DNA from 4 places in the Brachybacterium sp. AOP29-B2-41 genome. Region 3 is predicted to be linked to each of the others. Evidence: predicted binding sites of a transcription regulator. Region 3 holds the regulator's gene; each other region holds the start of a gene.
The links. Region 3 encodes HrcA, which represses chaperone genes, less so after heat shock. Its sites were predicted from a motif close to TTNGCACTCGNNNNNNNCGAGTGCNAA; they were not measured.
Positions count from the first base shown of each region.

Region 1 (7,771 bases), on a different contig from region 3:
AGCGCGTTCCTGATCTCTCGAGAGCTCGGGAAGGATCTCTCCCTGATCGGCCTCGGGATCGCGATCGTCTCGACCACCTCGGTGAAGGCGAACGTGGACTGGGATCGGTTCGTCACGATCGGGACCGTGCTGATCCTCGCCGTGACCATGCCGCTGCTGATGGATCGACTGGTGCTGCGACGCCGCGCGATCCGCTTCCCCTGGCTCTCCGGTGAGCGGTGGAATCGGTGGCAGTGGGGGTACATCATCGCCGTGCCCGTGCTGGGCTGGCTGATCCTGCCGTACTACTTCATCACCTCGGGCGCCTATGAGAACTGGCCTGCCATCACCGACGGCGGCGCACTGGCGCGCTTCTTCGTGGGCGTGAACTTCGTGGGCACCTGGGACGAGCTGTTCTTCATCTGCACCTGCTTCGCGCTGCTGCGCCGCCACTTCGGGCTCTGGACGGCGAACCTCCTGCAGGCGGTCATCTTCGTGTCCTTCCTGTGGGAGCTCGGCTATCAGGCCTGGGGACCGCTGCTCACCATCCCCTTCGCCCTGCTGCAGGGCTGGCTGTTCTCCCGCACCGGCTCACTGCTGTACGTGCTGATCGTGCACCTGCTCTTCGACGTGCTCGTCTTCCTCGCGATCGTCCACGCGCACAACCCCGGGGTGATCCCGATCTTCCTGGTCTGAGCCGGTCAAGGGCCGTGCGGGCCGGCCCGAGGCAGCCGTCATCCGGCGACGACAGGGAGCGGGTGCTCAGTCCTGGACCTCGACCAGATGCACCCGGACCGTTCGCGGGTCCTGATCGTCGATCAGCACCATGCGCTCGTAGGGCACCCCGCTCAGCGAGACGTCCTCGAGGAGCCAGGTGTCGGGGACATCGCCGATGTCGAAAGTCGCCTTGGCCTCGGTCGTCGTGACGTGGGCTCGGGCCGGCAGACCCTCGTCTCCGTAGCTCTGCCCCAGCCAGGGGTCGATCACCTCCGCCGGAGCGGTGAGAGCGACCTCGCATGCCCATTGTTCGAAGTCGCCCGCGGGCTGTCGCTCGATGAGCTGAGCGTCCACACCGTCCGGAGCCGGGGCGAACTCGGCCAGCTCGAGGGCCTCCGCAGCTGTCGCCGGGCCGACAGGTCCGTCATCCTCTTCTGCCGGCGGCTGAGTCCACCGTTCGATCGTGCACGAGGTGAGCAGGGCGGTGAGGCCGAGCGGCAGGACGGCAAGAACGGACCGTCGCTCCCATCGACTCGGACGCTTCCTCATGACCGCTGACCTCCGAGAGGTGCGTAGGTCGCGCTGACGCCGACGGTCACCCGTGCCGGATCCCCATCGTCGACCATGATGTACCTCTCTCTCGGGCTGCCCGCCTCCTTGGTGATTCCGAGCCGCCAGTCGGTAGGCAGGTCACCGATTCCGAGGACATCCTTCGCCGCGTCGAAGGTCACCCAGGCGCGGGGGATCTTCGCACCGTCCCCGAAAGACGCCTGGACCCACGTCCAGACCTCCGCACGAGGGAGCACGAAATCGAAGATCGCGACGGCCAGCCCGCTGGCTCGGGTACGCCGACGCACCACTGGCGGCTGTTGCAGGACGGGACGAGCAAGACCCACGCTGTCGATCAGCTCCTGCCAGCTCTCCCCGCTGAACACGTCGCGCACATCTTCCCCATCATCACGGTCGACCATCACCCCTCCTGCTCTGCCGTCGGTGTCCGGACCCGATGTCACGGTCCGGTCGAGGTGACGGAATCGGACTCGCCGACGATGTTATATTCCCGCGCCATCCCCGCCTTATGGAGGCTCCCCATCTGCTCGTCCGGGATGCTGACCACGTCCGGCATCCCGGGAACCCAATCCGGCACGTCGACTGTGACGCCCTTCCCTACATCCCAGTTGTACCGATCTCGCACATTGACGTTCGTGCTCATCTCATACGTCCATTCTCCCCCGGGGGCCTCCGGCGGATATGCGGTCACAGTGCCGTTGAGGTTGTAGTCGAAGGACCCCGTGGCGTAGAAGTACTTCTCGCTCACGCTCTTGTCCGCCTTGCCCCCGGTCCAATCGGTGTTGACGGGGAACGTGACCGGGCCGGTGGCTCCAGATGCTTGAGCCTGGTCGATGGCCTCCTGCCCGATCGCCTGCTGAGACTCGGACACGGCCGTCCCGAAGCTGGGAACGCTGGACATCATGTCGTCGACGTCGATGTCCTTGTCCTCGCCGGTGTTGTCGATGTAGTGCTGGAGGTTGTCCGATGCCGCACCGTTTCCGACCACGCGCCCTCCGAAGATGAGCTTCTCGATGAGGTCCATCGTCTCGCGGTCCTCATCCGTCGGCTCCTGCGTGTCCCATTCTCCGGAGCCCTCGTCCTTCGGAGACCACGCCGGCGGCTCAGGAGCATCTGCCGTCGTGCCGGGCACGCCTCGCCCCAGTCCGTGACCTTCGAAGGGTGCTGGCCCATTGACGGTGCCGTCAGGATTGAGAGGTGGCGATTCGTCGTCGCCGTCGCGACCGAAAAGATTCGTCGCTGCCGATCCCGGCACCAAGGGTCCGCTCCCGCCCCTCCGGACTCGATCGCCGCCAGGGCCCCATGCCTGTCGCTCCCCGCCCTCGGAGGCCGCATCCTGCTCCTCGGCATGGTCGAGGAGCTCCTGGGCTGAGGCACTCAGCCGGTCGATCGTGGGGTTCCACAGCTGCGTCACCGACATGGTGAATGAGTCTCGGAACTCGTCCGCATCGGCCCCCACCCATGCCGCCGTCTGCACAGCCGACATGATTTCCATGAGCAGTGCCGAGCACCGGCCCTCTGCCGCCTCCATGGCGTCAGCGTGGTTCCTCAGCCCCTCAGTGTCCGCTCCGCAGAACATGGCCCTCACTATCCCCTGTGGTCAGCGCCTCCCGGCAGCGCCGGTCGGTTCCTGAGAGTAGTGGAAGGGCGCAGGCTCGACGATGGGGAGAAGTCCCCGGCCCGACCGGGAAGGCAGCAGGCCCCGACCCTCCAGAGAGGATCGGGGCCTGCTGACGCTCAGGCGAGCGGCGTGATCAGAGGATCACATCATGCCGCCCATTCCGCCCATGCCGCCCATGTCGTCGCCGCCACCGCCGGCCGGGGCCTTGGGCTCCGGCTTGTCGGCCACGACGGCCTCGGTGGTGAGGAACAGGCCCGCGATCGACGCCGCGTTCTGCAGCGCGGAGCGGGTGACCTTGACCGGGTCGATGATGCCGGCGGCGAGGAGGTCCTCGTAGACGCCGGTAGCAGCGTTCAGGCCCTGGCCGACGGGGAGGTTCTTGACCTTCTCCGCGACGACGCCGCCCTCGAGACCGGCGTTGACCGCGATCTGCTTGAGCGGTGCCTCGATGGCGACCATGACGATGTTCGCACCGGTGGCCTCGTCACCCTCGAGGGTGAGCCTGCCGAAGGTGTCCGCACCGGCCTGCAGCAGCGCGACGCCACCACCGGCGACAACGCCCTCATCCACGGCGGCCTTGGCGTTGCGCACGGCATCTTCGATGCGGTGCTTGCGCTCCTTGAGCTCCACCTCGGTGGCGGCGCCGGCCTTGATGACGGCCACTCCGCCGGCCAGCTTCGCGAGGCGCTCCTGGAGCTTCTCACGGTCGTAGTCCGAGTCCGAGTTCTCGATCTCGGTGCGGATCTGGGACACGCGACCGGCGATGCGCTCGGCGTCGCCGGAGCCCTCGACGATGGTGGTCTCGTCCTTGGTCACGACGACCTTGCGAGCCTGGCCGAGCAGCTCGAGACCAGCGGTCTCCAGCTTCAGGCCGACCTCCTCGGAGATGACCTGGCCACCGGTGAGGATGGCCATGTCCTCGAGCATCGCCTTACGACGATCGCCGAAGCCCGGTGCCTTGACGGCGACGGACTTGAAGGAGCCACGCAGCTTGTTGACCACGAGCACCGCGAGCGCCTCGCCGTCGACATCCTCGGCGAGGATCGCGAGCGGCTTGCCGGACTGGATGACCTTCTCCAGCAGCGGCAGCAGATCCTTGACGGAGGAGATCTTCGAGGAGATCAGCAGGATGTAGGGGTCCTCGAGGACCGTCTCCTGGCGATCGGCGTCGGTGACGAAGTAGGGCGAGATGTAGCCCTTGTCGAACCGCATGCCCTCGGTGAGCTCCAGCTCGAGGCCCATGGTGTTGGACTCCTCGACCGTGATCACGCCTTCCTTGCCGACCTTGTCCAGCGCCTCGGCGATGAGCTCGCCGATGGCCGGGTCAGCGGCGGAGATGGCTGCGGTGGAGGCGATCTGCTCCTTGGTCTCGATCTCGTGAGCCTGCGAGAGCAGGGTCTCCGTGACGGCTGCCACGGCCTTGTCGATGCCGCGCTTGAGCGCGATCGGGTTGGCGCCGGCGGCCACGTTGCGCAGCCCCTCCTTGACGAGGGCCTGTGCGAGGACGGTGGCGGTGGTGGTGCCGTCGCCGGCGATGTCGTCCGTCTTCTTGGCGACCTCCTTCACCAGCTCCGCGCCGATCTTCTCGTAGGGATCGTCGAGCTCGATCTCCTTGGCGATCGACACGCCGTCGTTGGTGATGGTGGGCGCGCCCCAGGACTTCTCGAGCACGACGTTGCGGCCCTTGGGGCCGAGGGTGACCTTGACGGCGTTCGCGAGCTGGTTCATTCCCCGCTCGAGGCCGCGCCGGGCCTCCTCGTCGTATGCGATGAGCTTGGCCATTGTGGAATCTCTCCCGTGTGGTGTGGTGTCCACCCGACCCTGTGCCCGCGACGGACGAGAGCCGACGCCGTGTTCATGTCCCACAGCGGCGACCCCCTCACGGGGCCGGAATGTTCGTGGTCGGCGAAGCGGTGGACCGCCTGCCGATCGTGCCCCCGGTGCGCGCGAGCTCGAGCGCACGAGGCGCTGTCACTCTCGATCACCGAGTGCCAGATCATCATAAGCACTCGAAGGCGGAGAGTGCTAACTCTCTGCTCATGGCGGACACATCGGTCGAGTCGCTGTCGGGTCGCAGTCGCTTCGCCCTGTGTCAGAGCCCCGCGCTGCGGAGCCCTCCGGAACGGCCCGGGAATCAGGAGAGCGACAGGCGCCGACCTCCTGGGTCGCCGCCTGCCGCTCGAGCCTCCTGCTGTCGAGAGCGAGCTCTGTCAGCCTTCGCCCTCGGCGTCACCGCCGGCATCGCCGGGCTCAGCCACGGCGACCAGGGTGATGCGGGCGTCGTACTCGTCGCTCTGACGGGCTTCGCCGGCGCCGGCGCGCTCGGCGAGAGCCTGAGCGGTGTCCGCGTCGCCCTCGTCGCGGTAGAAGACCACCGGCTCCTGCTGGGCGTTGTCCGAGGTGGTGACGCTGACGTCCTCCCAGCCTTCACCTTCGAGGGTGTCGCGCCAGGTGCCGGCCAGGCCGTTGATGCCGCCGGCGTTGACCACCAGCACCGGAGTGGTGAGGTCGGGCTCGGGGGCGGGCTCGGCTTCCTCCTCGGCAGCGGTCTCCTCGGCACTCTGCTCGGCGGCTTCGCTCTCGGCCGCGGCGGAGGTGGGGTCCTCTGCGCGGTCATCGCCGTTGTTGCCCATGCCTCCGATGAAGAAGAGCAGCACGACGAGCAGCACCGCGGCGGCGCCGATGATGATGATGTACAGCAGGTTCTCCCGCCAGAACGGGAGCTCGGCGCGGTGGGCGCCGTGGAAGGACACGGCGTCCGCCTCATCGTCGAAACGGTCCGGCGGGTACGGATACTGGGAATCAGCCACGGCCCCATTAAACCTGCTCCACCCGCGCCGGGTGCGGAGCACACGCCCTGCGGGTGACTCCGCTCAGGCCACTCGGTGGGTGTCGGCGGCGCCCGTGGCGCCATCCTCGGACGTGCGCCGGCCCCGCAGTCGGTGGACGACGGAGGGCGCGGCCCGCAGTGCGGCGGGCTCGTCCAGAAGTGCATTCAGACGCACGTAGTACGCGACCTTCGACAGGCCGATCTGCTCACGGATCGCCCGTTCCTTCGCGCCGACGTAGCGGAAGGTGCGACCTTCGAGGGCGAGGATCCGGCGGTCCCGCTCGCTGAGCCCGCCCTGCGGGCCGGGCAGTGACGCATCGGACATCGTGGCGGGAGTGTCGTCGCCCTGCTCCGGTTCTTCACCCGCGGAGAGCTGCTGCTCCGATTCTGTGGCCTCCACAGCCTCCACAGCCTCCAGAGCCTCCAGAGCCTCCGCAGCCTCGACGGTTCCCGCGGCGGCGAGCGCTGCGCGGGAAGCTCGATGAGCGATATCGGAGGACATAGCCCCAGGGTAAGGGCCGGGACGCGCCGGTCCTGTCCGGCGCGCCGCTGACCCGGCCCGGGTGGGGAACGGCTCACGCGCGCCGCTCAGCGGGGCGCCGGTGACTGGTCCGGTGGAAGACTGGAGCCGTGTCGACATCGCTCGCCGAGAACATCGCCGCCGACTGGGCTGAGGCGCTCGCGCCCGTCGAACCCCGCCTTCGGGAGCTGGAGGGGTTCCTGCGTTCCGAGGAGGACGCCGGTCGCGGCTATCTGCCCGCTCCTGATCGGGTGCTGCGCGCCTTCACGCGCCCGCTGGCCGAGGTGCGGGTGCTGATCGTCGGCCAGGATCCGTATCCGACCCCTGGCCATCCGATCGGGCTCTCCTTCGCGGTGGAGCGGGAGGTGCGCCCGCTGCCGAGGTCGCTGACGAACATCTACACGGAGCTCGAGAGCGATCTGGGGATCCCGCGCGCACCCCATGGCGATCTCTCCGCCTGGCAGGACCAGGGTGTGCTGCTGCTGAACCGGGTGCTCACCGTCGCCCCCGGGGCCGCCGCCTCACACCGTCGCCGCGGCTGGGAGGAGATCACCGGGCAGGCGCTGCGCCAGCTGGTGGCGCGCGGCGGTCCGCTGGTGGCGATCCTGTGGGGACGCGATGCCCAGTCCCTGATCCCCCTGCTGGGCGAGGTGCCGTACATCGCCAGCCCGCACCCCAGTCCGCTGTCGGCCTCGCGAGGGTTCTTCGGCTCCCGGCCGTTCTCGGGTGCGAACGCGTTGCTCGCGAAGCAGGGTGCGGCGCCGATCGACTGGCGCGTCGGGGACTGACGCGGGGACTGACGCCGGGGATTGACGCCGCCGGCGCAGCCCGGGCTCAGCCCTCGGTCCAGACCCAGCTGTCGAGGATCTGCCGGATCTCGGGAGACAGCTCCGTCGCGCCGTGGGTCTCGACCACGATCTGCACCACGTCATCGGCCACGTCGGCGCAGTACATCTCCCCCACCGCGTCCTGTCCGTCATGGGTGCCCGTGGTGCGATGCGCCGCGAGCTCCTTGCCGTCGAGGGTGATCGGGTCCAGCTCCTCGGGGTCCCCGGGCTCGTCCCAGCCGAAGCCCGTCCAGGTGGCCTGCGTGCGGCAGGTCATCACCGCGTGCAGGTCGGAGTCGAACATGTACACCGTGATGCTGTTGGTCGCGAAGCTGTAGAGGTCATCGGGGGCGATGTCCTCGTCGGCGATCTCCGCCAAGCCCACGGCATCCGCCGGGTCTGCGCTCTTGTTCAGGTCGAACCAGGTCGCCGGGTAGGAGAAGCTGAAGAACTCGTGCTCGAAGGTCACCAGCTCGGGTCCGCTCGCGGTCTCCGTCGGCCCCGGCTGCGGCCCCCGGTCCCGGCTCACGAGGTAGACCACCCCGCCGGTCACCGCCAGGAAGACGATCGCGAGGAGGGTGAGGACGCAGGCCAGCGCGCACCAGAAACCGGTGCGCGAGCGCTGCTGCGGCGAGGGCTGCTGCCCCGGATATGGATGCCCCATTGGTCTCCCCCGACGTGCTGACATGATCCGCGAACGGCACTGT
Region 1 covers NZ_JBQSXR010000001.1:269,757-277,527, forward strand. Annotated here, with positions in the region: gene ACT3T9_RS01270 (CPBP family intramembrane glutamic endopeptidase) at 1-675, shown strand, start outside; gene ACT3T9_RS01275 (hypothetical protein) at 742-1,245, opposite strand; gene ACT3T9_RS01280 (hypothetical protein) at 1,242-1,667, opposite strand; gene ACT3T9_RS01285 (hypothetical protein) at 1,706-2,752, opposite strand; gene groL (chaperonin GroEL) at 3,029-4,669, opposite strand; gene ACT3T9_RS01295 (LytR C-terminal domain-containing protein) at 5,098-5,697, opposite strand; gene ACT3T9_RS01300 (DUF3263 domain-containing protein) at 5,761-6,219, opposite strand; gene ACT3T9_RS01305 (uracil-DNA glycosylase) at 6,348-7,025, shown strand; gene ACT3T9_RS01310 (hypothetical protein) at 7,072-7,728, opposite strand.
Region 1: groL (chaperonin GroEL) is a predicted target of HrcA. The motif match lies at 4,856-4,882, and genes of this name have one in related genera.

Region 2 (7,771 bases), on a different contig from region 3:
CGAACTCCAGCAGAGCGCCTTCGCCGAGTCCGCAGCGTTGGATCTCACCCCCGGCGGGCCGGGCGCGGAGCTCGCTGAGCACGCCTCGCATCTGTCCAAGAAGGAGCGCAAGGCGGCCCGCAAGGTCGAGCGACGCGCTGCCTACCACGCACTGGAGAAGCGGGTCCCCCCACTCGCAGCGGCTGCCGCTGTGCTGCTCGCGGCGATGCTCGTGTTCAAGGGTCTGAAGAACGTGGGCCTGGACATCTCGGCCGGCAGCGGGGTGCTGCTGCTCGTGATGCTCGCCCTGGGCGTCTGGATGGCCACGACCGTCTTCGCCCGCGCTCTGAAGAAGCAGTCGATCTCGCGGGCGACCTTCATCATGTTCAGCTGGATGCAGGTCTTCACCGCGTGCGCCTTCGCCTTCAGCCACGGCGCCAACGACATCGCCAACGCCATCGGCCCCTTCGTGGCCGTCCTCGACGTGCTGCGCACCGGGGTGATCTCGCAGGAGGCCGCGGTCCCCACAGCGGCGCTGATCGCCTTCGGCATCGCCCTGGTCTCCGGGCTCTGGTTCGTGGGACGCAAGGTGATCCACACCGTAGGCACCGGGCTCACCGCGATGCACCCCTCCTCAGGATTCGCCGCCGAGCTCGCCGCAGCCACCGTGGTGCTCTTGGCCTCGGTGCTGGGCTTGCCTGTCTCCTCCACGCACATCCTGATCGGCGCCGTGCTCGGCGTCGGGATGGTGAACCACGCGGCCAACTGGAAGCTGATGCGGCCGATCTTCCTGGCCTGGATCATCACCCTTCCGGCCGCCGCCGGCATCGGCGCCGTGGTGGTCCTGCTCCTGCGCGCGATCTTCTGAGCGAGGCTCAGGGCCTCGGGTCCGCGTCGCGGGCCTGCTCCTTGCCGCCGAGCACCCGGCGCACCCGATCGAACTCGGCCTGGAATGCGGCATCGTCGTGCTCGTATTCCTCGCGCCAGGGCATGCCGAGGCGGTCCGCGAGCTCGCGGTGAGAGCGGGCCCGACGTACCCGACGGTTCTCCCGCACCAGCTCGGCCCTGGGCGGGGCGGGCCGCAGGCCGGCCGCCGCCTGCAGGACGCGCAGACCGTCGAACGAGGCGGCGTCCCAGCCCACTTCGGGGATCACCCACTGCTGCACGGGCTGACCTACTCCGCCCGGTGTGCGGATCCCGATCAGGGCCATTCCGCCGCGTTCCGCCTCCCCCACCGCATGATCGACCTGTGAGACCGGTGCCCGCTGGATGATGCGCAGGCCCTTGCGCAGGGCGACGCTCCCCTGGTCCTCGTCCAGCAGCACCACACGCTGCGTCAGCAGCAGCGGCACCAGTGCCCACAGCGCGAACAGCACCCACAGCATCGCGGCGCCGAGCAGCAGCTGCACCCAGGCAGGGGCGAGGAGCTGTTCGAGCAGGCCATCCTGCCCGTCGCGCAGCCGGGAGTAGCGCCATTGCTGGATCCCGGCCCCCGCGAAGGGACTCAGCAGCAGCGAGACCAGCGGCAGGCCGATGAGGGCACCCGGCGTATAGCGTGCCCGCACAGTCGGACCGACGATCACTGCACCTGCCCGGGTGCGCCGCGGTGAAGGATCCGGATCGGCGGGCTCGGGGAAGCGGGGGACGGTCACTGCCCCAGGGTACGAGACCCCGCCGGAAGCACCTGGGAGCTGTGGAAGTCCCGCTGCGCGCCGGTGAACGGATCGAGGAAGCGGAGGCGGCGCGCCAGCAGCTGCAAGGGCAGCTGCTCAGGCCAGACCTGTGAGGACGGCTGAGGCCTCTGGGCTGGCCAGTAGAGGTCCTCCCCAAGGATCGGTGCACCGCGCGAGGCGAGCTGGATGCGCAGCTGATGGGTGCGTCCGGTGCGCGGCCGCAGGAGCACCCTCAGCACTCCGTCGGCCTCCCCTGTCTCTGCGCCGAGCACCTCGACGTCGCTCTCAGCATTGATCTCACCAGGCAGAACCTGCGCGGTCAGCTCGCCGCGTCGCTTGACCAGATGATCCTGCAGCCGGCAGCTCTCCCCGGGCAGGATCGGCAGGGACGACGAGATCGAGGGAAGGATCCGCGCTTCGTACTCCTTGTCCACCTCCGTGCGGGCGAACAGCTGCTGATATCCGGCGCGTTCCTCAGGGCGGATCCCGAAGGCGAGCACCCCGGCCGTGCGCCGGTCCAGCCGGTGAAGCGGAACCAGCGTCTCGATACCGGTCTGGCGGCGCAGCCTCACCAGCGCACTGGCCAGGATGTGCGCGCCGCGGGGCATGGTGGCCATGTCGTGGGGTTTGTCGAGGACCAGCAGGTGCGCATCCTGGTGCAGGATCTTCACCTCGATCGGGGGGACCTGCTCGGGGCGCAGCTCGCGATGGAACCACAGCTCGTCCCCGGGGCTGAGGGCGTCCTGCGGACCCCATGCCCTGCCCTCGGAGTCGACGATCTCTCCGGCGGCGAACCGAGCGGGAAGCGGGGTAGCCTCCGGATCGCCGAGCGCCGGGAATCGTCTGCTGAGCGCCTCGAGAGCGGGACCAGCTGAGGTCCCGTCCTGTGGCACCCGCCAGCGCACGGCGTCCAGGCCCTCGCGCTGCGGGAGCGGAGGCGGGCGTCGACGGGCGCGCCTCCGTGCCGCGCGCCCGGGCCGGACAGCAGCCTCAGCCGGCGCTCCAGTACTGAGGTCGTGGCCGGAGCCGGATCCGGCGTCGGCTCCGGAGCCGGTTCCAGAACTGGCTCCCGGGCCTGGCCCTTCGGAGACTGCGTTCACAGCCCCCACACGATGAAGGTCAGCACGTTGTGGCCGATGTAGAACAGCAGCAGCGCCAGGAGCAGCGGGTTGGGATGGCGATCCACGAAGGTCATCGCCTGCGGCGCCTGGCGTATCAGCTCAGCGGGGGTGATGGCGTCGATGTGCACGATGTCCACTCCAGCCTCCCGCGCACGGTGGAGCGTCATCGCCTGGGCCCGCTGACCGAACAAGCGGCTTGTGACCGCAAGGATCCGGCGCCCCTGCGGATCCAGGATGTAGACACCGTCGTAGGCGGTCTCGGGCGCATCGAGCGCTTCCGCTGCGCTCGCACCGCGATCGATGTCACGCGCCGCGATGACCTGCCCGACCTCGTCCCAGCTGGTCTTCCGCGTACGCCGGAACAGGCTCCGCAGCTCGAAGCCGTCCTCATCGATCTGCAGCCAGGAGGTGATCACCCGCAGCACCGCCACGGTCACCGTCACGGCGATCAGCACCCAGATCAGCAGCGGCAGGGTGAACACGAGATCGTGCATCAGCTCAGGGTGGTTCCAGAGCCTCTGGCCGACGAAGCTGATGATGACCAGGAACTCGAGCACCACCAGGAACACGAAGCCCACCACGAGGGAACCGATCACCACAGAGGCGGGGGGCCCGTAGGTGCGGGTGGGGAGGTCTCCATCCTGCGCCGGGATCGCGACATCCGGTGTACTGATCACCACTTCTCCTCCGACCGTCGCCCTGGTTGTGATTCAGCCCATCTTACGTCCAGGAGACATGGTTCAGACGCGGCTCGCCACACCTCGGACGCGCCGCAGTCCCCGTACCTCACCAGCAACGATGACCCATCCCAACATTCACATGCGGGGGCGGTCGCCGCGATGGAGGACTTCCGATCTCGGCCGATGTCACGCGGCCCGGCATGCAGAACGGGCCCGGCATGCAGAACGGGCGGGTGGCCCGGGTCTCCCCGGATCACCCGCCCGTTCGGTGCGAGCTGATCAGCTGATCAGTCGATGCTCTGTCGAGCGGTCACTCGTCCTCGTCGTCGCGCTTGTCGATGATGAGGGTTTCGGTGGTCAGCACCATGGCCGCGATCGAGGCGGCGTTCCGCAGGGCGGAGCGCGTGACCTTGACGGGGTCGATGATGCCGGCTGCCACCAGGTCGACGTACTCGCCGGTCGCGGCGTTCAGGCCGGTGCCGAGAGCGGCCTCCCGGACCTTCTCGACCACGACGTAGCCCTCGAGGCCGGCGTTCTCGGCGATCCAGCGCAGCGGCTCGACGACGGCGCGGGCGACGGCGCGCACGCCGACAGCCTCATCGCCCTCGAGGCCGAGGCCGTCCTCAAGGATGGAGGACGCCTGGACGATGGCGCTTCCGCCACCGGAGACGATGCCCTCCTCGATCGCAGCGCGGGTCGCGGAGACCGCGTCCTCGATGCGCATCTTCTTCTCCTTGAGCTCCACCTCGGTGTGAGCCCCGACCTTGATCACGGCGACACCGCCAGCCAGCTTCGCGAGACGCTCCTGGAGCTTCTCACGATCCCAGTCGGAGTCGGTGTTCTCGATCTCGGCGCGGATCTGCGCGACCCGATCGGCGACGGCCTGGTCATCGCCAGCGCCGCCCACGATGGTGGTCGAATCCTTGGTGACGACGATGCGGCCGGCCTGGCCGAGCACCTCGGTGCCGACGGTCTTGAGATCCAGACCGAGGTCAGAGGTGACCACCTGGGCGCCGGTGAGCACCGCGATGTCCTGCAGCATCGCCTTGCGGCGATCGCCGAACGCGGGAGCCTTGACCGCTGCACCCTTGAAGGTGCCACGGATCTTGTTGACGACCAGCGTGGACAGGGCCTCGCCGTCGACGTCCTCCGCGATGATGAACAGCGGCTTGCCACCCTCGACGACCTTCTCCAGCAGCGGCAGGATGTCCGCCACGGCCGAGATCTTGCCCTGGTGCAGCAGCACCTGGGCGTCCTCGAGGACGGTCTCCTGGCGGTCTGCGTCGGTGACGAAGTGCGGGGAGATGTAGCCCTTGTCGAACTGCATGCCCTCGGTGAAGTCGAGCTCCATCGCCGTGGTGGAGGACTCCTCCACGGTGATGACGCCGTCCTTGCCGACCTTGTCGAACGCCTCGGCGAGCAGGTCGCCGATCTCGGTGTCCTGGCTCGAGACGGAGGCGACGGAGGCGATCTGGGCCTTCCCGTCGACCGGCGTGGCGATCTCGCCGAGCTTCTCGGAGAGCGCCTCGACGGCCTTCTCGATGCCGCGCTTCAGCGCTGCCGGGGCAGCGCCGGAGGTGACGTTGCGCAGACCTTCGTGCACGATGGCCTGGGCGAGGACGGTGGCGGTGGTGGTGCCGTCGCCGGCCACGTCGTTGGTCTTGGTCGCGACCTCCTTGGTGAGCTGAGCGCCGAGGTTCTCGTAGGGATCCTCGAGCTCGATCTCACGGGCGATGGTCACGCCGTCGTTCGTGATGGTGGGTGCGCCCCACTTCTTGTCGAGGACGACGTTGCGGCCGCGGGGGCCGAGCGTCACCTTGACGGTGTTGGCGAGCTTGTCGACGCCACGCTCGAGGGCGCGCCGGGCGTCCTCGTTGTAGATAATCTCCTTGGCCATAAAGCTCAGTCCGCTCAGTTCTCGATGATTGCGAGGATGTCGCGGGCGCCGAGGACGAGGAACTCCTCGCCGCCGTACTTCAGCTCGGTGCCGCCGTACTTGGAGAAGACGACCTTGTCGCCGACCTTGACGTCCATCGGGACGCGCTGACCGTTATCGTCGAAGCGGCCGGCGCCGATGGCGACGACCTCGCCCTCCTGGGGCTTCTCCTTCGCGGTGTCCGGGATGACCAGGCCGGAGGCGGTGGTCTGCTCCGCCTCGAGCGGCTTGACGACGACGCGATCCTCGAGGGGCTTGATGGAGACCGACATGCGGCTCACTCCTTCATGAAGAGATGACTCTGCTTGAGTTCTGGGTGGTGGGGATCCGTTCCCGATCGTCGTCGCGGTGCCGACCGGGGGAAGATCCCTCTGCGGCAGTCTCTGGCACTCTCGGCCGTCGACTGCCAACGAGCCCCACTGTAGAACCCTCGCTGGCACTCATGCAAGACGAGTGCTAGAACGATGTCGTCCCGCGGCCCGGTTTCGGCTCTATCCCAGCTTCGGCCGCAGGGTCCTTGCCCGCGCCTCACCCCGGACCGAGCCGGCGATTCCGCCGAGGATCGTGGCCGCCGCAGGCAGGGCCAGCGCCCACACGGCCCACCACCCGACGTCCAGCTTCTCGTTCCGCCATGGGCCGAAGGCGTCCCACGGGAAGGTGTCCTTCGGATCGATCAGGAGTGCCACCAGGAACGGCAGGAAGAACAGCAGGCTGGAGATCACCGAGCCGAAGCGCGCTGCCGTCACCCGAGTCCGGCGAGCGGGCGTGGCGTCGGCGACGGTGCGCATCCCCGGCTGCACCAGTTCGGACTGATCGATCGGGGCGAGCCATCCGGTCCAGTACGACAGCGGCAGGACGGCGATCAGCACCAGCACCGTCGGCCCCGGCCAGAGCGGCGGGAGCTCCGCGGACCGACCGAGGATTCCCGGCAGGTCGACCCCACCGGCTCCGAGGAACCACAGCAGGAGCCAGCCGAGGACCACCAGGCTCAGCGCCCACAGGATCGCCGTGGACCCCATCAGCGCCCGTCGCGCGCCGGGACGCGCATCCCGCTCATCGATCTCTCGGAAGAACGTCGAGTGGGCCCGTCGCCAGCGGCGCTGGTAGTCCTGATGGCGGGCCACCTCCGCGTCCTCGACGGGATCAGGCCGCTCCCCCGGAGGAACCCAGTCTTGCCGGAGCAGCTTGAGCCCCTTGGTGATCGCAGCGGTCAGCACGACCCGGGAGGAGAGCACGCGCAGGGGCAGCAGGCGATCGAGGGTCTCGCGCGGGATCGACCGGATCACTCCGACCAGGCGCCCCATCTCGCCGAGGCCCGGTGCGCGAGGTCTGGTCTCGAGCTCCGAGGCGGCGAAGAGGCCCTCCCCCTCGTGCGTTTCGAGACTCTTCGCCAGGGCCGCATATCCCTCAGCAGCAGCCGTGTCGAGATCGGAACGGGCGAGGACTTCACGCAGCGCCACGATCCAGGAGCGGGCGGCACGATGGTCGATGCCGATCAGCTCGGTGCGGATCCTGAGGGTCCGCAGCCGACCCAGCGTCTCCTCGAGGAGGTCGAGCACGACAGTGCCCGCCTCGCGGGCCCAGCGCACGGCGTGCGGGGCCGGCAGGATGGCACTGAGCTCCTCCTCGGTGAATTCCCGGGACTCGAAGCGGCTCATCGCGTCCTCGAGGCGTTCCAGGTCCCGATCGGTCTCGATGCCTTCGAGGCGCGGGATCACGTATCCGGCCTTCCCGAAGACCTCCCGGGCCTCGTCGAGGGTCGCCTGGACCACGGCGAGCCGGCGCACGCTCGAGCGACGCACTCCCAGGGCGAGGAGCAGCTGTCCGAGCGCCACCCAGAGGAAGGTCTCGTCCAGGAGCGCGCGGACCCAGCGGGGCAGCCGTCCGCCGCCGCCGGGCCCCCGCTCCGAGAGCCGAGCCAGGAACCGCTCCAGCAGCCAGTCGCGCATGGGTGGGGCCCTCTCCTGTCAGCGGGTCATGTCGGCGGGTCGTGTCGGCAGGACGAGCACCAGGTCACACACTTTTTGTGAGGCTGGCAACTTGTGCGGTCGGAGTGAATGCGGAGCCGCCCGGCCGCGCGTTATAACAGAAGTATCGATGACGTCGAGGCACCTGCGATCCAGGGCCCGGCCGATCACCTCACTCCGAACCGAAGGGGACCCCGATCATGACTTTCCTCCGCTCTCTCAGCTCCGCACTGAGCCGACTCTCCGAACGCATGCAGGGACAGGACGTCGAGCGCCACAACGCCGTGCCGAACAACCGCCTCGGCGGGGACTACGCCGCAGTGGCACGCGCTCGCTCCAGCCAGGGCATCAGCCCTCTCGGCATGGGTCGCTGACGCCACCCGAGCATCTTCACGAAGCCCCTGCAGAACTCGTC
Region 2 covers NZ_JBQSXR010000001.1:169,852-177,622, forward strand. Annotated here, with positions in the region: gene ACT3T9_RS00815 (inorganic phosphate transporter) at 1-847, shown strand, start outside; gene ACT3T9_RS00820 (hypothetical protein) at 855-1,631, opposite strand; gene ACT3T9_RS00825 (pseudouridine synthase) at 1,628-2,545, opposite strand; gene ACT3T9_RS00830 (hypothetical protein) at 2,749-3,450, opposite strand; gene groL (chaperonin GroEL) at 3,764-5,350, opposite strand; gene groES (co-chaperone GroES) at 5,365-5,661, opposite strand; gene ACT3T9_RS00845 (hypothetical protein) at 5,881-7,338, opposite strand; gene ACT3T9_RS00850 (hypothetical protein) at 7,557-7,730, shown strand.
Region 2: groES (co-chaperone GroES) is a predicted target of HrcA. The motif match lies at 5,823-5,849, and genes of this name have one in related genera.

Region 3 (7,771 bases):
AGCTCGTCCATCGGGAAGCTCATCACGTCGGTGGGGCCGGGCAGATCCAGCCACTGCACGTGGAGCTTCTCCATCGCGTCCTCGTCGACGAACAGGATCGACATCTCGGTGGCCGGATGCAGGTGCATCGCCTCGAACACGAAGCGGGAGAGGTCGACGAACTCGCGCTCATCCACGACCGCCGTGGTCTCGTTGCGGATCTCGATGGTCATGCTCAGTTCCCCTTGTGGGTTCGGTGGCGGGGGTCTCGGGTGCCCCCGGGTTGGATCTCCCAGCGCCCGTAGGCTTCGACGATCTCGCTGACCAGACTGTGGCGCACGACGTCCCGGGAGGACAGGCGGCAGAAGGAGATGTCCTCGATGCCCGAGAGCACCTGCTCGACGACCCGCAGGCCGCTCTTCTGGCCGCCCGGAAGGTCGACCTGGGTGACATCGCCGGTGATGACCATGGTGGAGTTGAAGCCGAGCCTGGTCAGGAACATCTTCATCTGCTCAGGCGTGGTGTTCTGGGCCTCGTCGAGGATGATGAAGGCGTCGTTCAGAGTGCGGCCGCGCATATAGGCCAGCGGCGCGACCTCGATGGTGCCGGCGCTCATCAGGCGCGGGATCGACTCCGGGTCCAGCATGTCGTGCAGCGCGTCGTACAGCGGGCGCAGGTACGGGTCGATCTTCTCGTTCAGGCTCCCCGGCAGGAAGCCGAGCCGCTCCCCGGCCTCGACGGCAGGGCGGGTGAGGATGATGCGGTCCACCTGCTTGCTCAGCAGCTTCTGCACCGCCATCGCCACGGCGAGATAGGTCTTGCCGGTGCCGGCAGGACCGATCCCGAAGGTGATGGTCGAGGACTCGATCGCCTCGATGTACGTCTTCTGGCCCATCGTCTTGGGCCGGATGGTGCGGCCGCGGGAGGAGAGGATCGTCCGGGAGAGGACCTGCTCGAGCTTCTTCCCGCTGGCCCTCTGATCGCCGTAGAGGTTCGCGGCGCGCTGCACCGCCTCGGCGGTGACGGCCTGTCCGGTGCCGGCCAGCTCGATGATCGAGCGGATGATCTGCTCGCCGCGGCGCAGCGCCTCCTGCGTGCCGCGCAGAGTCACCTGGTGGCCCCGCACGTGCACGTCGGTGTCGGGGATCGCATCCTCGAGCGCCGCCAGGGCCTGGTCGTTCTCCCCGAGCACCTGGAAGGGGCTGAGGTGATCGGGGATCGTCAGCTTCCGCTCACGAACCTCGGGAGGGTGCCCGGGTGCCGGGTCGAGAGCGTCTGTCACAGTTCTCCTTCTGCGAGCTTCCCGCCCGCCAGGACGTGCGCGTGCACGTGGAAGACGGTCTGGCCGGCGCTCGCGCCGGTGTTGAAGATCAGTCGGAAGTCGCCATCACCCTGGTCTGCGGCCACCTGCGCGGCCACCTGCGCCGTATGGGCGAGCAGCACCGGGTCCTGGGCGAGCTCGGTCACGTCGCGTCGATGCTCCCGCAGCACCACCAGCACATGCACGGGGGCCTGCGGATGCAGATCCTTGAAGGCGATCACCTGATCGTCCTCGTGGACCCGCTCGGAGGGGATCTCGCCCGCCACGATCCTGCAGAAGACGCACTCCGGATCATGACGCTGTGTGACGTGCTCGGTGAGGCTGTTTCCCATGCGCATGAGTCTACGGGAGCGAGGAAGGCCACCTCGGATTGAGGAACACCCGGAGAGTATGAGAAGTTTTAATCACTATGACAAAACTTGGAATCCTCCTCTCCAGCGCCCGCCCGAACCGCGTGGGCGACCACGTCGCCCGCTGGGTCCGTGACGCCGTCCCCGCCGGGGTCGACGTGGACCTGATCGACCTGCGCGAGGTCGCGCTGCCGGCCTTCGACGGCACCAGCAGCCCCAAGCAGGGCCTGCCCAAGGAGACGGACCACTCCCTCGCCTGGGGAGCCCGGATCGATGCCCTCGACGCCCTGGTGATCCTCACGCCGCAGTACAACGGCTCCTACCCCGGAGCCCTGAAGAACGCGCTCGACTTCCTCTACGAGGAGTGGAACAGCCTGCCCACCGTCCTGGTCGGCTATGGCTGGGGCTCCGCCGGCGAGGTGCTGCCGCTGCTGGAGACCCTGATGACCCGCCTCGGCGCAGACGTGGTCGGCTCGGTCGGCCTGGGCTTCCGCGAGGACCTCTCGATCGAGGGCGAGCTGTTCGTCGCCGAGGAGAAGACTGCGGCACTCGGCGAGCATCTCACCGCGATCTCCCAGCGCGCGCTCTCGAACGTCGGCTGACCGCCTTCCCGGACCGGCCGGACCGCTCACGCCGAGCACACCGATTCCTTGCATATCTGACAGGAATCGGTGTTCTCGGCGTTCTGCTGTCGGCGCGGTGACGTGGTCGAGCCCGTGCGACAAGTGGGGAGAGCGGGTGCGCTTGTCAGCTCAGCCCCAGCGACCCAGCAGCGCGCTGAGCACGGCGATCGCCGCCGGCCCGGCGGTCGAGGAGCGCAGCACCTCGGGTCCCAGCAGCACCGAGAGGGCACCGGCTCCGCGCAGCGCGTCGAGCTCATCCGGGTCGATCCCGCCCTCGGGGCCGACGATGATGAGGATCTCCTCGAGCCCGGTCTCGCTCGCCGCCTGCAGCTGCGGGGCGAGGCTCATCAGACCGACGGACTCCTGCTCATGCAGGACCAGCACGAGCGTCTCCGGCCCGGCGTCGGCCCCGAGCTCCGCCACCAGCTGCGCGGTGGTGACCGCCGGGTCGACGGCGGGGATTCCCGGCCGGCGGCACTGCTTGACCGCCGCGCGCACGGTCGACTCCCACTTGGCGCGCCCCTTGCGCAGCTTCTCACCGCGCCAGACGGACACCGAGCGGCGTGCGCTCCAGGGCACGACCCGGTCGACTCCGAGCTCGGTGGCCGATTCGATCGCCTGCTCGTCGCGGCCTCCGGTGGCCAGGGCCTGCACCAGGGTCAGTCGGGGCAGGCGCTGCACCGCCGCCGCAGGGTCGCCGAGCAGCCGCAGCTCGAGGGACTCCTTCCGGGCATCGGTCACCTCGGCCAGCACCTGGCGGCCGGGGGCGTCGGTGAGGAGCAGCTGCTCCCCCACACCGATCCGGGCGACCTTCGCGGCGTGACGTCCCTCCTCCCCGTCCAGCACCAGCGCATCCCCCGCGCGGGCGGCGGCGAGGGCGTCGTCGAGGATCAGGAAGCCGGGCGGTGTGGTGGGCATGGCCTCAGCGCTCTCGTCGGTTCCGTCGGTCTCAGAAGTCGCGCAGGCGCTCGCGGAGCTTCGCGAACGGGCCGTGGCCCTTGGTGCGGCGTGTGGTCTCGTCGCCGCGCAGCGCGGCGAGCTGCTGGAGCAGATCCCGCTCCTCCTCGGTGAGCGAGGTGGGGACATCCACATCGAGCACCACGCGGATGTCACCGCGGCGTTCGCGGCGCAGCGGGGTGACGCCGAGCCCCTTCAGGACGATCTCCTCACCGGGCTGCGAGCCGGGGCGCACATCGAGATCCTGAGGGCCGTCGAAGGTATCCAGCGGGATGGTGGCGCCGAGCGCGGCGGTGGTCATGGGGACCGCGATCGTGGTGACCAGGTCGTCGCCCGACCGCTCGAACATCTCGTGGTCGGTGACGGCCAGCTCGACGAAGAGGTCGCCGGAGGGCCCGCCCGCCTCGCCCGTCTCGCCCTCTCCGCGCAGCTGGATCCGAGTGCCGTTCTCGACACCGGAGGGGATCCGCACGGTCACCGTGCGCTCGGAGGCGGTGCGGCCATGACCGGAGCAGCCGGTGCAGGGGCTCTCGATCACATCGCCGTGGCCCTCGCAGGTGGGGCAGGGTGCCATGGTGACCATCTGGCCCAGCAGCGACTGGGCGACGCGCTGGACGTGGCCGGAGCCGTTGCAGGCGGTGCAGCGGGTGGGTCTGGTGCCGGGCTCGCAGCAGGAACCGGTGCAGCGCTCGCACAGCACTGCGGTGCGGAAGGTGACCTTCTCCTCGGTGCCGAAGACCACGTCGCGCAGGTCGATCTTCACGCGGCGCAGCACATCTCCGCCACGTCGCTGGCGGGGCACGGGGCCCTGGTTGCGGCCGCGCATGCCGGAGGCGCCGGCGAACATGTCGAAGATGTCGTTGAAGTCGAAGCCGCCACCGCCGCCGCCGGGGAAGCCGCCCATGCCCGGGCCGCCACCCATGTCGTACTGCCGGCGCTTGTCCGCATGGGAGAGGGTCTCGTAGGCCTGGGAGACCCGCTTGAACTTCTCGGCCGCCTCGGGGTCCGGATTGACGTCCGGGTGGAGCGTGCGGGCGAGCTTGCGGTACGCCTTCTTGATCTCATCAGTCGTCGCTTCGCGGGAGACGCCGAGGAGGTCGTAGTAATCGTCGTTCACTGCAGTGGGGTCCTTACCGGGGAGTCGGTGCCGCGGGCGGCGGGCACGGGGCGTCGAGTGGCATGGGCGGCCGGGCGGGGGTGAGCCCGCGGAGCCCGCCCGAGGCTATTCGAGAAAGCGGGAGACGTAACGGGCGATGGCCTGGACGGTCGAGATGCCGGTGACGTAATCCATCCGGCTGGGTCCCAGGATCGCGACATGCGAGCCGACACCGTACCCGGCGCCGACGACCGCGGCCTGATGCAGCGCCCGGTCCTGGAGCTCGGTCCCGATGCGCACCTCGACGGCGCCCGGCGAGGCGTGCATCTCGGTGAACAGGCGCAGCAGCACCAGCTGCTCCTCGAGCACGTCCAGCAACGGCTCGACGTCACGGGCGAAGTCCTCAGCCGATCGCGCGATGTTCGCGGTGCCGGCCATCATGATCCGGCCCTCGGCACGAGTCGCTGCGAGCGCGGCGAAAGCCTCGGACACCTCGGCGGCGGCCGGTCGCTCCGGGGGCGTGAGCGCTTCGAGGAAGTCCTCCAGCGGCGTGGCGAGGTCGGTGACCTCGCGGCCGGCGACTACACGATTGAGCTGGTCGCGCAGCACCGCGTAGTACTCGGCGGGTTTGCCGGCGTTGATCGGCACGGTGCGCTGATCCACCCGGCCGGACTCGGTGATCAGCACCACCAGCAGCAGGGAGTCGGCGACCTTGACCAGTTCGACATGCCGGATCCGGGCCTGCCTGCGGGCCGGGTACTGCACCATCGCGACCTGCTGGGTGAGCTGCGCCAGCACCCGCACGGTCCGAGCCAGCAGCTCCTCGACATCGCCCGAGTCCTCGAGCAGCGTACGGATCGCCCGGCGTTCGGGGGCGGAGAGCGGCTTGATGGTGGCGACGTGGTCGACGAAGGTGCGGTAGCCCTTGTCGGTGGGGACACGCCCCGCCGAGGTGTGCGGCTGATGGATCAGCCCCTCCTCCTCGAGCAGCGACATGTCGTTGCGCACTGTCGCAGCGGAGACCCCGAGCTCGTGGCGTTCCAGGAGCGACTTGGAGCCGACGGGCTCGCGGGTGGAGACGTAGTCCTCGACGATCGCGCCGAGGATCTGGAGCTTGCGGGCGTCCGTCTCGCTCACCTCCTGCGCTGCGTGCGTCCAAAGTCGTGGTCTCTCATTTGGCACTCTCTCATGCCAGGTGCCAATCCTACGCGCCCCGGCGCGCTGCGCGGGGAGGCGTTCGCCACGGGTGTACGGTGTCGCGCGTGCCTGCTGACTTCCCCGACCGGTACGGCCGCGACGTGCTGTCCTCCGGTCCGCCCGCCCATCATCGTCGCCGTCCCGTGGCCCGCGAGGTCCCCGCTCAGCGGGGCCTGGTCGCCGAGGAGGCCTCCACGGGGTTCACCGGCGCGGTGACCCGCGTGGAGAAGATCGCCGGAGAGCTCGTGGTCGAGCTGGAGGACGGCCGCGGCGTCCGCCGGACGTTCCCGCTGGGTCCCGGCTTCATGATCGATGGACAGCCCGTGGTGCTCACCCGCGCCGTCGCGACTGCCTCCGCACCCGTGCGCCGGCGCTCCGCCTCCGGGTCCGTCTTCGTCGAAGGGGCGAAGGCACGCACCGCCCGCGCCTCCCGGATCTGGGTCGAGGGCACCCATGATGCGGAGCTGGTGCAGAAGGTGTGGGGCCACGACCTGCGCATCGAGGGCATCGTCGTCGAACAGCTCGAGGGCGCGGACAACCTCGCCGAGCGCGTGCGTGAGTTCGGACCTTCTCCCGGGCGCCGGCTCGGGATCCTCGTGGATCATCTTGTGAAGGGTTCGAAGGAGTCCCGCATCGCCGCCGAGGTCATGGCGCTGCCTGGCGCCCGAGGCAATGTCACGGTGGTCGGACACCCGTACGTCGATGTCTGGCAGGCGGTCAAACCCGCCCGGGTGGGGCTCACGGCATGGCCGCACATCCCCAAGGGCACCGACATCAAGGTCGGCTCCCTCGCCGCGCTCGGCTGGCCCCATGCGGACAAGTCCGATATCGGACTCGGCTGGAAGCGGATCCTGTCGACCGTCCGCTCCTACGCCGACGTCGAGCCGACGCTCTCGGGCCGCATCGAGGAGCTCATCGACTTCGTGACCGTGGACCACTCCTGACTGGGGGTTAACCCCCGGTCGATACGGCGGCACGCCACGCGGACGCCGCAGGCGATGCTCTATAGGCTGGCTGCATCAGCCCGTCGCCGGCGTGAGAGCCGGCCCGTCCCGAAGAAGGAACCATGAGCCAGACTCCGCATCCGCATGATCCGTTCGGCATCGAGCCCGGCACCCCCGCCGAGCAGGCCGCCCCCGCCTCGGATCCCTCGCTGCATCCGCACGACCCCTTCGCCTACGGTTCCGACGCCTCTCGCGTCCCGTCGCCGCCGAGCGCCGGTGAGCCCGCGGCGCAGGCCCCCCATCTCGCGGCGCCGGCTCCCGCCCCTGCCGGCCACAGCGCATATCGCGCGCAGGGTGGCGCACCGGGTGGGGCGCCGGGCGGGGAGCAGACGGACCAGCCGGCTCCCGGCACCAAGGGTGTCTACGAGGGGCCCCTGAGCGGTCAGCCGCTGAATCGCTCCGACTCCCGCATGTGGGGGATGTTCTCGCAGCTCGCCGTGGTCCTCGGGCACGTGATCAGCTGGGGCTTCCTCGGCTGGGTCGGCCCGCTGATCATCTTCCTGATGTACAAGGACCGCGATCGCTTCGTGCGCTTCCACGCCACCGAAGCGCTCAACGGCGCGATCGCCGTGCTCATCGCTCAGGTTGCCCTCACCATCGTGATCACGATCCTGACCATCTTCACTCTCGGCGTCGGCTCGATCCTGTACCCGCTGGTCGGGCTCCCCGCACTTCTTCAGCTGGTGTTCTCGATCGTCGGCGCGGTCAAGGCCAACCAGGGCGAGTACTGGGCCTACCCGTTCAACCTCCGCCTGGTGAAGTGACCGGCCCGGCGTCCACTGCACCATGAGCACGAGAGCCCTCGGGATCCCACGATCCCGGGGGCTCTTCCGCTGCCCTCACATCCAGTTCACGCCGTCGTGCTCGAACTCGCGGACGCGGTGGGCGATCATCCGTCGCAGCAGGTCCGTGGGCACCGGCGTCGTATAGGGCAGCTTGACGCTCCCCTTGCCGGTCTCGTACGCGGTGAGCTCCGCCGCGAAGGCCTCCCGAGTGCTGGGGGTGACCGTGAAGTTCGCGTGATGACGGTGGGCGCTGCAGACGAACAGGATCGTGCCCCGTGGATGCAGGTACGCGGGAGAGCCCCACTTGAGGGCCTCGCTCGCCTCGGGCACGGCCTCCTGAGCCAGCGCCCGCAGCTCGTGCAGGCGGGCGCGAGCCGGGCCGTCGAACGCCGCGATGTACTCGTCGACCGTGGTGGGCTTCGCTGACGGAGTCATTCCCGCAGTCTGCCCCGAAAGCGT
Region 3 covers NZ_JBQSXR010000003.1:57,914-65,684, reverse strand. Annotated here, with positions in the region: gene ybeY (rRNA maturation RNase YbeY) at 1-212, opposite strand, end outside; gene ACT3T9_RS03990 (PhoH family protein) at 215-1,261, opposite strand; gene ACT3T9_RS03985 (HIT domain-containing protein) at 1,258-1,632, opposite strand; gene ACT3T9_RS03980 (NADPH-dependent FMN reductase) at 1,710-2,252, shown strand; gene ACT3T9_RS03975 (16S rRNA (uracil(1498)-N(3))-methyltransferase) at 2,403-3,191, opposite strand; gene dnaJ (molecular chaperone DnaJ) at 3,223-4,347, opposite strand; gene hrcA (heat-inducible transcriptional repressor HrcA) at 4,453-5,463, opposite strand; gene ACT3T9_RS03960 (DUF3097 domain-containing protein) at 5,589-6,467, shown strand; gene ACT3T9_RS03955 (DUF4870 domain-containing protein) at 6,590-7,291, shown strand; gene ACT3T9_RS03950 (iron chaperone) at 7,367-7,747, opposite strand.

Region 4 (7,771 bases), on a different contig from region 3:
TTGGACATCGCTGTCCCTCCTGTCGGCTGGTATCAGCCCTCACGGCCACCGGCGGCGATGCCGGGCGGGGGAGGGCAGGATGACTCCGAGCTTAGACCTGGCCGGGCGATGTGCGCCTCGGAGCGGGGGACAGTGTCGGCCGACCGCGGTTGTGCGGATCTACAACGGGCGGTCGCGGACGGGACGCTGGTGCCGGCGTCCCCGCACTGGAGCGGGTCGGCGAGGGCAGCGACCGGCTGGTCGGCAGGGGTGCTGGTGCTCGTGGGCAGGAGCCTGGTGCTTCCGCGGCACCAGGGCTGGCCGCACCTCGGGTGATCTGCCAGGGTGGGACGCATGTCGGAGACGCAGAACTCGCCGCAGCGCCCCGCGCCGGATCCTGCCGCCGGGGCCACGGTGCTGCTGGTCGCCGATCCTGGCCTGCCCACGCACCGGGCGAGGTCGATCGAGGACTCCCTGCAGCAGCACCTCGAGGAGGCGTACCACCCGCCGATCCGCCTCGACGTGCGCACCTCCATGCTCCGGCTGCGCCCGGACGGGACGCTGGACCTCTCCGAGGTGCTGGAGCAGGCGCGGTCCTCCGGTGATCCGGACGCCGTGCTGCTGCTGACGGAGATCCCGCGTCTGCGTGACGGCAGGCCGCTGGTCGCCGAGATCTTCCCCGAGCACAACATCGCGGTGATCTCCTGCCCTACGCTCGGGGTGCTCACCACGCGGCGCCGCATCCTCGATGCGCTGATGCGCTGCACCCTGCGCATGGCGCCGACGTCAGAACCGCGTGACGCCGCGCGCTATGCCCGGCGCTGGGCGCAGTGGGAGGAGCTGACGGGCCCTGACGATCACCAGCTGCTGCTGGGATCGCGGGTGATCGGGGGAGCGCGCACCGTGGCCGGGATGGTGGCCGGCAACGAACCCCTCCGCACCGCCCCGAAGCTCTCCAGCGCCCTCGCAGCGGCCGCCGCGACCGGGGCGTTCGGCATCTTCTACAGCTCGATCTGGTCGATGTCGATGCACCTGACCACCCAGCGGCTGCTGCTGATCGGCATCCTCGCGATGTGCACGATCACGGCCTGGCTCATCGTCGGCAACCGCCTGTGGGACGCACCCAGACAGGAGCGGCTGGCTCGCGTGGTGCTGCTGTACAACCTCTCGACAGTGCTCACGCTGCTGATGATCGTCGCGCTGCTGTATGTGTGCCTGGTGGTGCTGATCTTCACCAGCGCGCTCATCGTCATCGCTCCGGACTATCTCGCCGAGGTCATCGGCCGCGAGCCCGTCCTGGCGCGGTATCTGGACATCGCGTGGCTGAGCGCGGCGATGGGCGTGGTCGCCGGCGCGCTGGGCTCGAGTTTCGACAAGGACACCGATATGCGCAGCCTCACCCACGGCCAGCGGGAGAGGCAGCGCAGGTTCACCGAGGAAGAGGTGGGGCAGTGAGCGGACCGGTCCCGACGCGGACGCTGTGGGTGGGCTGCGGGCGCCTTGGCGGGCGCACCGGCGCTGCCCTGCTGGAGGCGGGGGGAGAGGTGCTCGCGCTGCGCCGAGATCCGGGCGCCGTGCCGAGCGGCTTCCGCGCGCTGGCCGCGGACCTCTCCTCACCCCTGGAGGGGGCCCTGCCCGCCTGCGAGGCGATGGTCATCACCCTGCCCCCGCCGGAGGGGGCCGACGGGTACGAGACCCCGCTGCGCCACCTGGCCGCCGCCCTGCCCCACCGGCCCGCCCGGACCGTGTTCGTCTCCTCCACCAGGGTGTTCGAGGGGTACGCGAACCGTGCCGATCCGGCCCCGGTGCTCACCGAGGAGGATGCCCCGCAGCCGCTCGGCGACCGGGCCCAGAGCCTCCTGAACGGGGAGCGCCTGGCGAGGGAGCTCTTCGACGCGATCGTGGTGCGCCCCGCCGGGATCTACGGCCCGGGCCGGGATCGGCTGCTGCGCACGGTGCGCGAGGGACGCCCCGTCGACCACCGCCGACGCACGAACCGCATCCACGAGGAGGACCTCGCACGCGTGCTCCTCGCCCTGCTGGCGCATCCGGAACCGCCGGTGCTGCTGCACGCGGTCGACGGCGCGCCGGCGCGCCTCGGAGAGGTGGTCACCCACCTCGCCTTCCGGCTCGGCCTGCCGGTCCCGCCCGCCGCCGACCCCGATTCCGGCCACGGGACCGTGCTGAGCGGGGCGCGGATGAGGGAGCTGCTCGGAGAGCTCCGGCATCCGGACTTCCGCTCCGGGTACGACGCGATGCTCGTGTGACTCCGATCAGCGACCGAAGAGGCGGGTGAAGAACCCGGGGCGCTTCTCCGAAGCGAGGATCGACGCCGACGCCCGGCTGCGCTAGCCGAGCTCCTCGTCGATCTGGGCGTGCGAGGGCCGGCGCCGGTTCCGCGCCCCTGGGGCGCCGAGGACGCGCACGTCCGCGAGGGGCGTCCAGCCGAGGTGCTCATAGAGCTCGACGCCCCGTCCAGTCGCCACGAGCAGGCCCGTGTCGACATCGTGCTCATGGGCGATCGCCAGGAGCGTGCGGGTGACGAAGGTGCCCAGACCCCGCCGGCGATGCGTGCTGGCGGTGTAGATCCGGTCGAGCACGGCGCAGCCGTCGACCACCGCCATGCGTCCTCGGGCGACGACACGGCCCGCCTGGATGACGGTGAGGAGCGTCCAGCCGTCGAACGTCTCGCGGGCGACCGTGCAGGAGTCCGGCACGATCGGGGCCTCGACGTCCTGCAGCTCCATATCGGTGACCATGAGTCTCTCCTGATCGCTGATCAGTTCGAGATCGCCGGTCTCTCCGAGGGCCGGCGGCGCCTCGCCGACGTCGGAGATGAGGGTCAGCAGGTGACCCGGATTCCCCGCGACAGAGGAGGTCGCCCTGCGCAGCTCGTCCTCGCTCCAGCGGAACAGGACGGTCTCCGAATCCCCGTGCTCGGTGCGCGGACCGACGGTGTGCGAGGTGCCCTCATGGACCACCTCGTACTCCCGGGTGCGGGCCCATCCGTCCACCCAGGTGTGCACCGTCGCCGCGGTGAGCTCGTCATGCATGGCTGTCACTCCTTCGCTCGCCGTGGGAAGGTCGGTGCTGCCCGGGCCCGGCATCGTGGGATGCCGGGCCCGGGCAGCAGGGGGAGCATCAGGTCGCGGTGGACTCGATCTGCGCGGGTGGACTGTCAGCGGTGACCTCGATCTTGCGAGGCTTGGCCTTCTCGCTGAGCGGGATCCTCACGCTGAGCACACCGTTGCTGTAGCTCGCGGAGATCCGCTCGGTGTCCAGGCCCTGTCCGAGGCTGAGCTGGCGCAGGAAGGTCCCGCCCGTGCGTTCGCGCGTGATCCACTGCGCGCCCTCGTCCTTCGGAAGGGTCCGCTCCGCACGGATCGTCAGGAGCTGACCGTCCACGTCGACGTCGACCGAACCGGGATCGATACCCGGCAGATCGGCCGCGAGGACGTAGTGATCGCCGGCGCGGTAGAGATCCATCGGCATCTGCCGCGGTCCCCGACGTCCAGCATCGAGAAAAGTGCCCGCGAATCGCTCCATCTCTCGGAACGGATCGGTGGTGGCCATTGCTTCTCCTCTCTGATGTGACCCCCGGTCGTCCGGTGGTCGCCGAACCTTGAGTCCCTCCGACTCAAGTACGAGCAGATTAGCACTCTCCGGGCGAGAGTGCCAGAGTTCGGGAACGGCCTCGCGGCGGCGCGGAGCCGGTTCGCCGGGGTGCCCGGCCGCCGAGGAGAAGGCATCGTTCCAGGGTCCCGAGGTCCAGCGCTCAGGGTCTCGTGCCTCGCGCGGGGCGGATCAGCGCGGGCGGATCAGCGGGGGCGGATCCAAGGAGAGCCTCTCAGCGTCCATCGGCGCAGCCCTTCGCCCGAGCGGCCGATGGCCCTCGGGGGTGAGCCGGGGGTGAAAAGACGCGATTCGGCGACGCACGGAGCGCGCGGGCGCGATTCCTCGTCAAGACTGACTCCACCGCACTGCTGCCCGCCTGCCCGCTGACGGCATCCGAGCAGCATGCCCGCCCGCGGGGCTCCGCCCCCGCTCATCCCTGGAGAAGTCTGTGACCCCCGTGGAACCCCTCACCGCCCGCCGGTTCGGTGCGGCGCCCGAGCGCATGCTCACGCTCGACGTCGCCGAGCTCACCGATCCCGATGGCGACGCTCTCACCCTCACCACGGGCGCCGGGGGCATCTGGTTCACCTGCACGACGGACGGGGAGGAAGTCACCGTCGGACCGTTCCCCGCCGACTCGCTGAGAGATGCACTGAGGGCGCTCGGTGCCTTCACCCGCGCCGCGTAGCGGCACGCCAGGGCACGCGATGCAGCGCGGAATGACTCCCACCGGCGCGCTACGGCAGCGGTCGTCGTGCGCCCGGGCCGCTGCGCGCTTCGGCTCAGGGCGGAACGACCTCCGCGGGGGACGGCTGGGAAGCGCTCGGTACGCGGGTCAGGGGGAGCAGGGCGAGGCCCAGCAGCGCGGGGAGGGCCAGCAGCGTGTACATCCCGATGTAGGGGTCCGCCGATCCCCAGCTGGTGCTCAGCGTGAGCAGAGCGGCAGCGGCCAGCGGCGCGATCAGCCCCGCGAGGCTCCCGGCAGCACCCACCAGGCCGAGCCCGAACCCGGCCGACGCAGCCGGCAGCAGGGCGTAGGCCAGGGAGCGGGTGGCGGTCATGCCCAGCCCGATCGCGAGCCCCGCCACGGCTGTGGCGACATGGAAGACCAGCAGAGTCGGGGCGAGGGCGCGGCCCAGCATCGCGGCGGCGAGCAGCATCAGTGCGACACCGAGCACCGGTGTCATCCGGATGCTGCGCCACCGCGAGGAGGTGAGCAGCATGGAGCCGGCCACCACCCCCACGACCCCGGTGAAGGTGGTCAGAGAGGTGGCGCGCACGGCCGCGCCCTCGGCGAGGGACCAGCGGGAGATGAACAGGTACAGCGCGAAGGCGAGGCCGGCCGAGAGCTGCAGCGAGAACAGGAAGCGCATCGCGAGCACGGCGAGGAACGGCGCGGAGGAGACGCCGGATGCGGCGGCTGCGCGGAGCCGCCGCCGGGGTGTGCGCCGGGCCGCAGGGAGTCGCGCTGTGAGCGGCGGATCCGGTATTCGCAGTGCGAGCGGCACGATCACCGCCAGGGCCGCGACGGGGACCACCAGCAGCATCGCGCGGACGTTCTCGGCCAGCAGGGCTGCCACGAGGAGCCCCGGGGCGGTGCCGAGGAAGGCGGCGGCGGAGAAGATGCCGGCGGCGCGGGTGCGGTCGGTGGGGGCAAGGCCTTCGGCGAGCAGGCCGTTGATCGCGGCGAACACGGCGTTGTATCCGGCCTGGGTGAGCATCCAGGCCGCTGCCAGAGCGAGCGGGCCCGGCGCCCAGGCCATGGCGGCGCTGCCGAGCAGCCCTACGATCGAGCCTCCGAGCAGCCAGGGGCGGCGCCGACCGAGGCGGCTCATCGTCCGATCGGCCAGCAAGCCGCACAGCGGCGCCGCGATCATCGCGGTCAGTGCCGCGGCCGCATCGATGAGCGCGTACACGCCGGGCGCGGAGTCGTCGCCGACCATGCGCCGCACCAGCACGGAGACGGCCACCACCGCCGGGGCGGTGAGGGCGCCGAGCGCCGCGCACTGCATCACCGCCAGCTGCAGGATCCGCCTCATCGCCTCATCGCCTCATCGCCTCATCGATCCTCACGGGGTCGGTCCCCGTGAGGCCGGTCCTCGCGGGGCGGGTCCGTCGGGTGCAGCAGGCCGGCGCTGATCGCCCTGGCCAAGGCCTGCTCGCGGGTGGACGCGCCGAGCTTCGCGTACAGACTGCGCAGCTGGGCCTTGACGGTGTTGAGGGAGACGAACAGGCGGGAGGCGATCTCGCTGCGCCGGTCGGTCTCGGCCAGCAGCGTCAGCACCTCGCGCTCCCGGGCGGTCAGCTGCGGGACGCGGGAGGGCTCGGCCAACCGGGTGCCGGGCGAGATCTGGGAGAAGTCCCCCTCGAGCAGAGCAGCAGTCTGCTCCCGGCCGGAGTCGGTGAGGGCGCCGAGCAGAGCCACGCGATCCCCCTCCGAGAGCAGCACGAGCGGCCAGCGCAGAGCATGGCCGCCGGAGAGCTCGCGGATCTGCAGGCCGTAGCCGGCCAGGTCAAGGCCCTGCGAGGAACGGCGGGCCACGTGCACCCCGGCGATCGCGGTGATCATCCGGTGCAGCGGGGTGGTCGCGGCGAGCTCGGCCCGTGCCAGCAGCGGCAGCGCCTCCTCAGGCCGCCCCTCGGCGAGGACGGTCAGCGCCGACAACGCCGACAGCATCGCCGCCACCGGCACATCCCGCCCGCCCGCGGGCCGACGGGCGGGCACGCCGCCGGCGAGGATCCGCAGCATCGCCGCCGCAGTGTCCAAGCGCTGGAGCGCCGACGGGAGAGTGCGTTCGGAGCGGCGCTCGGCCGTGGTGCGAGCGAGGAATGCCTCTCCCTCGTCCGGGAGGCCCTGCTGGGCCAGTGCGAGGCTGCGGACGGCGGTGATCAGATCCCAGTACTCGATGGTGGCGAAGTGCGGATCGAGGCGGGCCAGCTGCGCGAGCGCCTCCTCGGGGCGGGCCTCGTTCAGCGACGCCCAGGCGCGGGCGATGATCTCCACGGCGTCGTGGTATCCGCTGCGCCAGGAGTGCGGCCAGTCCTCGGCGTCGATCCGGTCCAGGGAGGCGATCGAGGCGGTGATGTCCCCGCTCACCGTGTGGATCAGAGCCAGGTGCGCGTAGGCGACGTTGCGATGGTGCGCTCGGTGCACGGTCTCCGCGAACCGGGCCTGCAGCAAGCGGGCATCGCGCGCCGCGGCGAAGTCGTCGGCGTAGAACAGGGTGGTCGCGGTCTGGCTGATCGCGGTCATCAGGATCCCGTCCAGCTGGCGATCGCGCTGCGGATCCTCCACGGCGCCCTCGAGGACGGGCAGGGCGCGCAGGGCGAGGTCCTTCATCGACCGGGACTGGCCGAGCATCCGATGCACAGCGGACTGGATCCCCTGGCGTATCGCACGGTCCAGCGGCGGGATGGAGGAGGAGCGGACGCGACCGATCATCGCCGCGGAGACGAAGAACTGCATGGCCCTCGGCTGGGTGTCGGCGGAGCGGTTCAGCACCAGTGCGTGCCAGAGCGCCAGCATGGGGTGGCGATGGATGCGGGCCGCGGGGAGCGCCTGCAGCAGGCGGGAGAGGTGCCGGGCGTCCTCCGCCGGCAGGGGATGGGAACGCATCAGCAGATGCTCGACATGGGCCATGTCCTCGGCCCGCAGCGCATGCTCGATCGCCGCCAGCTTCTCGCCGCGCACCTCGGCCAGCCAGTGTGCGATCGTCGAGTGCAGCTCGCGCAGCCTCGCCGGTGCGGGCGGGGTGAAGTTCGCCGCGGCGGCGAGGCGCAGGTGGTGGCTGTACTGGAAGACGGGCGCGCTGCCCTCTGGGCCGCGCAGCCACTGCCCGGAACCGAGCTGCTCGAGCGTGCCCAGCAGCGTCTCGGCGTCGTGGCGGCCGCTCAGCTGCCGCGCCAGGTCGACGTCCACCAGCGGCGACTGCGCGGTGACCTCGAGGAACTCTTGCAGCACGGGGTCTCCGGGGCGGGCGGCCAGCTCGTGGCGGGATGCTGTGACCAGCAGGTCATCCAGATCGGGATCCTCCTCGGTGGGCCGGGTCTCGAGGGCGTGCTGCAGCACCCCGAGCGACCAGCGCATCGAGGCGAGCCGGCGGGAGGAGGGCACCGCTCCGAGCTGGTGCAGGACTCCTGCGCGTCGTGGATCGCCCTGCAGGAGGGGGACGGCCAG
Region 4 covers NZ_JBQSXR010000014.1:95,170-102,940, forward strand. Annotated here, with positions in the region: gene ACT3T9_RS13855 (CoA transferase subunit A) at 1-8, opposite strand, end outside; gene ACT3T9_RS13860 (hypothetical protein) at 334-1,434, shown strand; gene ACT3T9_RS13865 (sugar nucleotide-binding protein) at 1,431-2,246, shown strand; gene ACT3T9_RS13870 (GNAT family N-acetyltransferase) at 2,328-3,032, opposite strand; gene ACT3T9_RS13875 (Hsp20/alpha crystallin family protein) at 3,121-3,552, opposite strand; gene ACT3T9_RS13880 (hypothetical protein) at 4,043-4,282, shown strand; gene ACT3T9_RS13885 (MFS transporter) at 4,377-5,633, opposite strand; gene ACT3T9_RS13890 (LuxR C-terminal-related transcriptional regulator) at 5,654-7,771, opposite strand, start outside.
Region 4: ACT3T9_RS13875 (Hsp20/alpha crystallin family protein) is a predicted target of HrcA. The motif match lies at 3,632-3,658, and genes of this name have one in related genera.